Regions from separate parts of the Plantactinospora soyae genome, predicted to be linked through region 1. Evidence: riboswitches for the same ligand, from Rfam matches in the RefSeq annotation. Region 1 holds a riboswitch; the other holds the start of a gene.
The links. Region 1 has a riboswitch for cyclic di-AMP ahead of H4W31_RS41195 (coiled-coil domain-containing protein). Riboswitches for the same ligand answer to the same signal wherever they lie in the genome.

Region 1 (4,409 bases):
CTCGACGAACTGCTGGGCATCTTCGCGGCCCTGCTCGGCATGTCGGTGCTGATCGCGGTGCTGGGGATCGGCAACACCCTCGCGCTGTCGGTGTTCGAACGTCGCCGGGAGTCGGCCACCGTCCGGGCGCTGGGACTGTCCCGCCGACAACTGGTGGGCATGCTGCTGACCGAGGCGGCACTGGTCGCGGCGGTCGGGACGCTGTCCGGCACCGTCCTGGGGGCCGGCCTCGGCGTGGCGGCGGCGGTGGGCCTGATCGACAGCTACGGGCACGGGCTGCCGGCCGTACCGATCGGCCAGCTCGCCCTCTGCGCGGCGCTGGCGGCCACGGCGGCGGTCCTGGCCAGCCTGCTGCCGGCCCGGCGCGCCGGGCGGGCACCGATCGTTCCCGCCCTCGCCGACGACGGATGACGGGCCGTGGCGCGACGGAGGCGACGCAGGACGGGCGCCGAGGGGTACGGAGCGGCCCACTTCCTATCGTTTTCTGGATAGGAGGGCTCCCCGACCAACCCGGGCCCGGCAGTATCGGAGCGGGGCGGGCCGAGTGAGGAAGGGACGCGGGTGGGGGCAGGTCATGACCACGGGGGGCAGCTGACCCGCGCCTCGGAGCGGCACCTGGGGCGGTTGTGGGGTGCCTTCGCGCTCCTCGCCGCCCTGATGGTCGTCGAGGCGGCCGCCGCGCTGGTCACCGGGTCGCTGGCACTGCTCTCCGACGCAGGACACATGTTCACCGACGTACTCGGGATCGGGATGGCCCTGGCCGCGATCACGGCGGGGCGACGGGCCGTCGGCGACCCGCAGCGGACCTTCGGTCTCTACCGCCTGGAGGTACTGGCGGCGCTGGCCAACGCGGTACTGCTGTTCGGGGTGGCCCTCTACGTGCTGGTCGAGGCGGTACGACGGTTCGGCGACCCGCCCGAGGTGGCGGCCGGCCCGATGCTGGTGGTGGCGACGCTCGGACTGCTGGCCAACCTGGCGGCGTTCTGGCTGCTCCGGGCGGGGGCGCGGGAGAGCATCAACCTGCGCGGCGCCTACCTGGAGGTCCTCGGCGACCTGCTCAACTCGGCCGGCGTGATCGTCGCCGCCGTTGTGATCATCTTTACCGGCTGGCGCTGGGCCGACCCGATCGTGGCGCTGGCCGTCGGGCTGTTCATCCTGCCCCGCACCTGGCGTCTGGGCCGCAGCGCGGTACGCATCCTGGTGCAGGCCGCTCCGGAGCACCTCGACGTCGGCGCGGTCCGGACCCGGCTCTCCGACCTGCCCGGCGTCTGCGACGTACACGACCTGCACGTCTGGACCCTCACCTCCGGCATGGAGGTCGCCTCGGCGCACCTCACCCTGGACACCGGTGCGGAGGTCGCCGCCGTGCTCGCCGCGGCCCGTTCGGCGCTGCACGAGGACTTCCACATCTCGCACGCCACGCTCCAGGTCGAGCCGAGGACCGCGGCCGGCGGGTGTGGTCCCACGGACTGGTAGCCAGCGAGGCTCACCGATGGTTAGCCGCATCTTAAGTTTCGGCGTGTCACCGGTCGAATTTGTCCGGTTACATCCGTCCGAAACAGGAGAATTGGGGATCCAACCCCGAACACCGCCCGTGTCCCCGGGTGGCAACTGCCGGTAGGCTCGGCCCCGGTCTTCGCTAGGTGGCACCCTCCGGTGCCTGCGGGGGCCGTCGCCTAATCGCCACGCGCGAGCCGGGGAACCACGTACCAGGGGTGTATCCGCGTCAGCGGTAGGGATCTTCCGTCCCGAACCCGTCAGCTAACCCGGTCGGCGGCTGACGGAAGGAAGCTGTCATGCCGTTCCTGGCACCCACCCGAACGTCTCCGACCTTCGTCTGGCGCGCCCCGACATCCGCCCGGAAGGCGGTAGCACGGCTCGCCGCCGTGGCAACCACGATGCTCACCCTGGGCGCGCTCGTCGCGACCCTGGGCGCCACACCCGGGTACGCAGCACCCGGCCCACTGGCCCAGGCACCCAGCAGCAGTGAAGACGAGGGAGGCAGCGACAGCCTGCGCGAGCAGCTCCAGACGGCGAGCAAGGGCTACGTCACCGCCAAGAACAAGTTGGACAACTCCGTCAAACGACAGAAGGAACTGACCACCCGGCTCGGGACGCTGCGTACCGAGGTGACGACCCGGAGCGAACGGGTCGCCCAGTTGGCCGGGATGGCGTACCGGACCGGTCGACTGGGACAGGTATCCGCCCTGCTCAGCAGCGGTTCCCCGACCAGCCTGGTGGACCGGGCCGCCGCCCTCGACACGATCTCGGCGAACGAGAGCCGCGAGCTGCGCGGCCTGCGGGACAGCGTCGAGGAGGAGAGCCGGGCGAAGGAGGCACTCGACCAGGAGGTCCGCGAGCAGCGCAAGCAGGTCGAGGTGATGGAGACCCGCAAGAAGCAGGCCGAGAAGGCGCTCGCGGCGGCCAACAGCGGCGGATCCAGCTCCGGGATCAGCGGCAGCGGCTCGGCGTCGGCCAGGCCGGCGCCACGCAACTCCGACGGTTCCTTCCCGGACGAGTCGTGCAGCCTCAACGATCCGACCACCAGCGGGTGCATCACGGCCCGGACGCTGCACGCGCTGAACCAGGCCAAGGCGGCCGGCTTCACCCGCTTCGTCTCCTGCTTCCGCAGTGGCGGCAGCGGCGAGCACCCCAAGGGGCAGGCCTGCGACTTCGCCGCCCAGAAGGGTGGATTCGGCGGGGTGGCGACCGGCGGCGACCGGACGTACGGCAACAACCTGGCGGCGTACTTCGTGCGGAACGCCGACCGGCTCGGCGTGCTGTACGTGATCTGGTTCAAGCAGATCTGGCTGCCGAGCAGCGGTTGGAAGACCTACAACGGCGGTAACGGCGATCCGTCCAGCGACCACACGAACCACGTGCACCTGTCGATGAACTGAAAGCCGTCCGTCGGCACCGCCCGCCACCCCTGGGCGGTGCCGACGGGCCCGTTCGGCGTCCGTCACCCGGTGTTTTTCCAGGTGACGGACGCCGAACCGTAGGTGCTGCCAACCGGTGTCGGTACCGGTCGCCTCAGCAGCCGATCCGGGTCGAGCCCAGCGCGACGTCGTCGAACCACAGCGTGTCCGCGCCCTCGCCGTAGCTCTCCCAGCCCAACCGCAGGTCGGTCAGGTTCGGCCGCCAGTTCGCCCGGTTGAGCCACTGCCCGTCGACGTCGTGGGTCGGGGTGCCGTCCGCGGTCAGCCCCGTCACCGCCGAGCCGTCGACCCAGGTCGACAGCCGGCCCTGCGTACCGTCGACCATGAACTCGACACAGGTCCACCGGTTGACCGGCAGCGGAAGACTGAGTGCGACACCGTTCGGACTCTGCTCGGGCAGAGTGGCGTCGTCCGAGGCCCGGTTCCATTGCAGGGCGCCGTTCTGGCCGCCCATCCGCAGGTCACGGTTGCCGTCGTTGGCGTCCCGCATGGCCAGGAACGTCACGTGCTGGGTCGGCAGCGCGGTGGTGTGCCGGACCCAGAGTCGGGCGTACCGGACCGCGCCGAGCCCGCTCAGGTCCCGGCTCGACCGGACGAACACGTGGTTGCAGTAGCCGGCGGTGCCGTTGATCCGTACCGATCGGGTGCCCTGGCGGGCGACGGTGGTGTCGATGCTGGCGGTACCGGTCCCCTGACAGTCCGGGTAGTTCACGCTCCAGTCGCCGGACGGCGCGGACCCGGTCTGGTTCTCGAAGCCGTCGCAGAGCGCGGCGCTGCCGCAGCCGGCCGGCGGCCCGGTGGTCGGCGGAGGCGTGGTCGGCGGCGGGGTGGTCGGCGGGACCGTGGTCGGCGGCGGGGTGGTCGGTGGAGCCGTGGTCGGCGGGGTGGTCGGTCCGGCGCCGTTGCACGGTACGCCGTTGAGCGTGAAGCCGGTCGGGGCCGCCGCGCTGCTGGCGTAGGTGCCCTGCACGCCGAACTCGGTCGACCCGCCGGCCGGCAGTGAGCCGTTCCAGGCGATGTTCCGGGCGGTCACGGCCGTGCCGGACTGGCTGACCTCGGCGTTCCAACTGCTGGTGATCCGCTGGTCGCCACCGTAGGTCCAGGTGACGGTCCAGCCGTTGACGGCGGTGTCCCCGGCGGTCACCCGGACGGCGGCGGTGAAGCCACCGGTCCACTGGTTCGCCTGGTAGCCCACCAGGCATCCGGCGGCGGCCTGGGCGGATGGCACCAGGGTCAGGCTGACCACGGCGACGATGCTCGCGGCGAGTGCGGTCACCAGGGCGACGACCAGGGACACGCGGCGGTACGGTGCGGAGACCCTCATGGGATTCCTCTCGACAACTGCCGGGCACCGCACACCGGGTGCCGGCAGTGCTGCTGCTGGGATGACGGTCGGCGGTGCACGACGAGACGTGCACGGCCGTCCTGCGCCTCCCGCGATCGATCGGCTCCCGCGATCGGACGGCGATC
Region 2 (4,409 bases), 7.4 Mb from region 1:
AGGATCACCGACGACGAGCCGCGCGCCGGGCACGGTACGCCGGCCGCGTCGCAGCCGGTGAAGGCCGGCCGGTTGGTGGCGAAGTCCGGGTCGATGGTGACCAGGCCGGTGCGGGACGTGCCGGTGCTCCAGAACGGGGAGCGGAGCAGGTCGAAGTAGTGCGACCAGTCCCAGTACGGCCCCGGGTCCCAGTGCATGCCCCGGACGTTGGCCGGCAGGATCCCGGGCACGTTGTCGTGACCGATGATGTGCTGGCGGTCCAGCGGGATGTCGTACCGGTCGGCGAGGTGGCGGACCAGCTTGGCCGAGGTCCGGTACATCGCCTCGGTGTACCAGGTGCCCTGGGCGGCGAAGCCCTCGTGTTCCAGCCCGATCGCCTTGGCGTTGACGTACCAGTTGCCGGCGTGCCAGGCGACGTCCTTCGCCTTCACGTGCTGCGCGATGTGCCCGTCCGCCGAACGCAGCGTGTACTGCCAGCTCACGTAGGTGGGATCCTGCACCAGCCGGAGCGTGGTGTCGTAGCTCCCCTCGGTGTCGTGGATGACGATGTACTCGATCTTCTGTCGTGCCGGCCGGTCGGACAGGTCGTGGTTGCCGTAGTCGCCGGCCCCGAACGCCTGGTAGGGCGCGGGGATCCACTCGCAGGAGATGTCGCGCGGGCACTCCAGCCCGTCCGGCCGGGCGGGCTTGCGCAGGCCGAGCCGGTCCAGCCAGGACCGGGCCGGAACGAGTCCGGGGTGGGCGGCCAGGACGATCCGGTGGCCGTCGTCGGTGGTCCGGGCCGCACCCTCGGTGACGGTCCGGTACACCTCGTCGGCGAAGGTACGTGCCGCGTCGGCGCTGTCGCTGCCGGCGTACCGGGCCACCGCGCCGTACCAGGCCGCGGGGTCGCTGGTCCGGCCGGTCGGTCCGGCGAGCGCCTTCTGGTACGACGCGAGCAGCGCCGCCCCGCCCCGGATGTTCACCGCCGGTTCGGTGCGCAGTGCCCGTTCGTCGACCCCGGTCAGCGCGGCGGCGGCGTCGAGGGTCTGCGCCCCCGGAGCGGCCGGTGGCGCGGTCGCCCTGTCGGTGGGAGTCCGCTCGGGCGCGCTGGGGTGCGCGGCTGCGGCGGGCCGGGCACTGTCACCGCGCCGGTCCTCGCCGTGCTCGTGCGGTGCTGCGGGCAACCCGCGCAGGTACTCGGCGTCGGTGAGGTGCATCGGGCCGTACCCGCCGCTGGTGCTCGGCGTGCCGGCGTTGGTGTCCCAACGGGACTCCAGATAGGAGACGCCGAGTAGAACGCTCTCGGGTACGCCGAACTCGGTCGCGGCGGCGGCGTACTCCTGTTGCCGGCCGTCGGACGCCGGGGCGGCCGCCGGCGCGGGGCCGGACGGCACCAGTGCGACGGCGCCGACCATGGCGGTGCCGAGCGCGATTCTCCTGCTCAACGGCATTGTCGTTCGAGGCATCGAACCTCCATTCGCCGGGGGTGGGCTTGAAGATCACCCTCCACCCGGGACCGGCGTCCGTCAATAGCTGCCGGTCAGGCTCACCGCGATGTAGGAAATCTTCACCTATTTCCCAGGGCGTTCGGACACCTGTTCGCTCGCACCCTCAGCGAGCGTCCAGATACATAACGAATCGACTCGAATCATGGGTTGCGTTTGAATAACAGGCTTCTCTAATGTTGGGGACCGTCGGAGACGACGGCCTGCCGCCCATCCGGGCGGCGACGTCTCTACACCGCCGAATCGTCGAGAATCAGCGAACCGGGGACCCGGGCACCATGGGGTGAATCCGCGCGTCAGCGGTAGGGCGAATCTCTTCCCGCCCGAACCCGTCAGCTAACCCGGTAGGCGGGCTTACGGAAGAAGGAGTACGGACCCCGGTGGCTGCCCCTGCCCCGCGGTCGCCCTCCCTCCGGTCGGTTTCGACTGGCCAAGGGACGGCGACACCGCCTTTGCGAAGGTCCATTCTCGCCGCCGCATTCGCCGTGCTGGCCAGCGTCGCCGTGCTGTTCGTGGGCACCACGCCGGCCCTCGCCGAACCCACGGTGGCCGAGATCGAAAAGCAGATCGACACCGCCTGGCGCAAGCTGGAGCCGGTCGTCGAGAAGCACAACGCCACCCGGCAGGACCTGACCGCGAAGAAGGCCCAGGCCAAGACCCTGCGGAACAAGATCGCCCCGCTCCAGTCGCAGATCGACGCCGCGATGGACCGGGTGAGCGAGTTCGCGGTGGAGGCGTACAAGGGCGACAAGGCCTCGTCGCTCAACGCCCTGCTGACCAACAAGTCGCCGGCCGCGCTCGTCGGCCAACTCTCGGTGCTCGACCAGTTCGCCCGTCAGCAGCAGCGCGACGTGCAGGCGGTGATCGACCTCAGGGACAAGTACGACGCCCAGAAGCGCCCGCTGGACACCCTGGTCAACCAGCTCACCAAGACCGAGGCCGAGCTGGCCAAGAAGAAGAAGGAAATCGACGCCGAGGTCGACAAGCTGCAGAAGCTGCGGATCCAGGCGTACGGCAACGGTTCCGCCGGTCCGCTCGCCCCGGCGCCCTGCCCGGCCACCTACCCGGGTGGCAACGCCGGCAAGGCGGTCAAGTTCGCCTGCCAGCAGATCGGCAAGCCGTACGTGTGGGGTGCCGAAGGCCCGAGCTCGTACGACTGCTCCGGCCTGACCCTGGCCGCCTGGGCCAAGGGCGGTGTTTCGCTGCCGCACAACGCCCGCGCCCAGCGGGGCAAGGTCAAGTCGGTCAGCCGCTCCGAACTCCGCCCCGGCGACCTGGTCTTCTACTACGCCGACCTCAGCCACGTCGGAATGTACGTCGGAGGCGGTTGGATCGTGCACGCCTCCCGGGCCGGCGAACCGGTCAAGATGAAGCGGATGGACGACGGCGAGATCCACAGCTTCGGCAGACCTGGCTGATTCAGTCCGATCGGTCGACCGGAGGAGGGACCCGGAAGACCGAGTTGTACGCGGAAGAACCCCCGTCGCAACCATGCGGCGGGGGTTCTGTCCTTCTCGGGCGGGCCGTACGAGCCCGCGGCGTGCTCCGGTCGGGTCAACTCCGCCTGGCGGCGTCCGGGACGCTGTAGGCGGGCCTCAGCGGGTGGGCCAGGTGTGCCAGTTCTGCCACGAACGGCTCGGGGTCGGTCCGCGCTGCCCCTGGTAGCGCGAACCGTAGACGGCCGAGCCGTACGGGTGCGCGGACGGCGACGAGAGTCGGAAGATGCAGAGCTGACCGATCTTCATCCCGGGCCACAACCTGATCGGCAGGTTGGCGACGTTCGACAGCTCCAGGGTGACGTGACCGGAGAACCCGGGGTCGATGAAGCCCGCGGTCGAGTGGGTGAGCAACCCGAGCCGGCCCAGACTGGATTTGCCCTCCAGTCTGCCGGCGAGCTGGTCGCCGAGCGAGATCGCCTCAAGGGTCGACGCGAGCACGAACTCGCCGGGGTGCAGCACGAACGGCTCGCCGTCCGGCACGTCGACCAGCGAGGTCAGCTCGTCCTGCTGGATCGCCGGGTCGATGTGGGTGTAGAGGTGGTTGTTGAAGACTCGGAACAGGCGATCCAGACGTACGTCGATGCTCGACGGCTGCATCAGCGCGGGTTCGAAGGGCTCAAGCGCGAGGGTGCCCGCCTTGATCTCGATCACTAGGTCGTGGTCAGAGAGCAGCACCGTGCCACCTTAGCGACTTCCCGGACCGGGCTCGGCCGTGACCTGCCGAAGTGCGGGTCGGGGTAGGTGATCGAACATATGTTCGATAGAATGTTCCCATGGCATCCTGGTCCGAATTCGCCTCCGACGAGCCCCGTCTCGCCGACGCGATCCGCGTCCTCATCCAGCAGTACGGGCCGGGTCTCGGCTACCTGGCGACCGTGCGCGCCGATGGTGGGCCGCGCGTGCACCCGGTCTCCCCGGTCATCACCGACGAGGGGATGTTCTGTTTCGTGGTCGACTCGCCCAAGCGCCGTGATCTCGAACGGGACGGCCGCTACGCGTTGCACTCGTTCCCACCGGAGGACAGCGACGACGAGGCCTACGTGGCTGGCCGGGCCCGCCCGGTGACCGACCAGACCCGGGTGGACCAGCTCGCCGGCAACCTGAGGGCCGCCCCTCAGGTCGACTGGCGGCTGTTCGAGTTCACGGTCGACGTGGCGATGCTGTCCCGGCACGGCAGCAACGGAGCCACCCCGCTGGCGGGCGACCGTTCCGAGCGCCCGGCGGTGCAGGTCTGGCTGGATCCGGCCGGCGCCACCCCGGCCGTCGGGCCGAAACGGAGGATCCGGCACCGGGCCGCCGCCGAGGAGCCGGTGCCGGCACCCTGACCGGAGCGGAACTACGACTCGCGGAGCGCCTTCCACGCCTTCAGCATCCGGAGCGCCTGCCCGTACGTGAACTGGCTCATGCAGGCGTCGACGGAGTA

Region 2: linked by a shared signal. The riboswitch ahead of H4W31_RS09275 (C40 family peptidase) and the one ahead of H4W31_RS41195 (coiled-coil domain-containing protein) in region 1 are both predicted to bind cyclic di-AMP.

Annotation. Positions count from the first base shown of each region.
Region 1 covers NZ_JADBEB010000001.1:9,450,716-9,455,124, forward strand. Annotated here, with positions in the region: gene H4W31_RS41185 (ABC transporter permease) at 1-411, shown strand, start outside; gene H4W31_RS41190 (cation diffusion facilitator family transporter) at 562-1,476, shown strand; cyclic di-AMP (ydaO/yuaA leader) riboswitch at 1,664-1,792, shown strand; gene H4W31_RS41195 (coiled-coil domain-containing protein) at 1,797-2,900, shown strand; gene H4W31_RS41200 (cellulose-binding domain-containing protein) at 3,034-4,263, opposite strand.
Region 2 covers NZ_JADBEB010000001.1:2,081,551-2,085,959, forward strand. Annotated here, with positions in the region: gene H4W31_RS09270 (N-acetylmuramoyl-L-alanine amidase) at 1-1,448, opposite strand, end outside; cyclic di-AMP (ydaO/yuaA leader) riboswitch at 1,714-1,855, shown strand; gene H4W31_RS09275 (C40 family peptidase) at 1,940-2,905, shown strand; gene dcd (dCTP deaminase) at 3,083-3,661, opposite strand; gene H4W31_RS09285 (pyridoxamine 5'-phosphate oxidase family protein) at 3,760-4,311, shown strand; gene H4W31_RS09290 (zinc metalloprotease) at 4,323-4,409, opposite strand, start outside.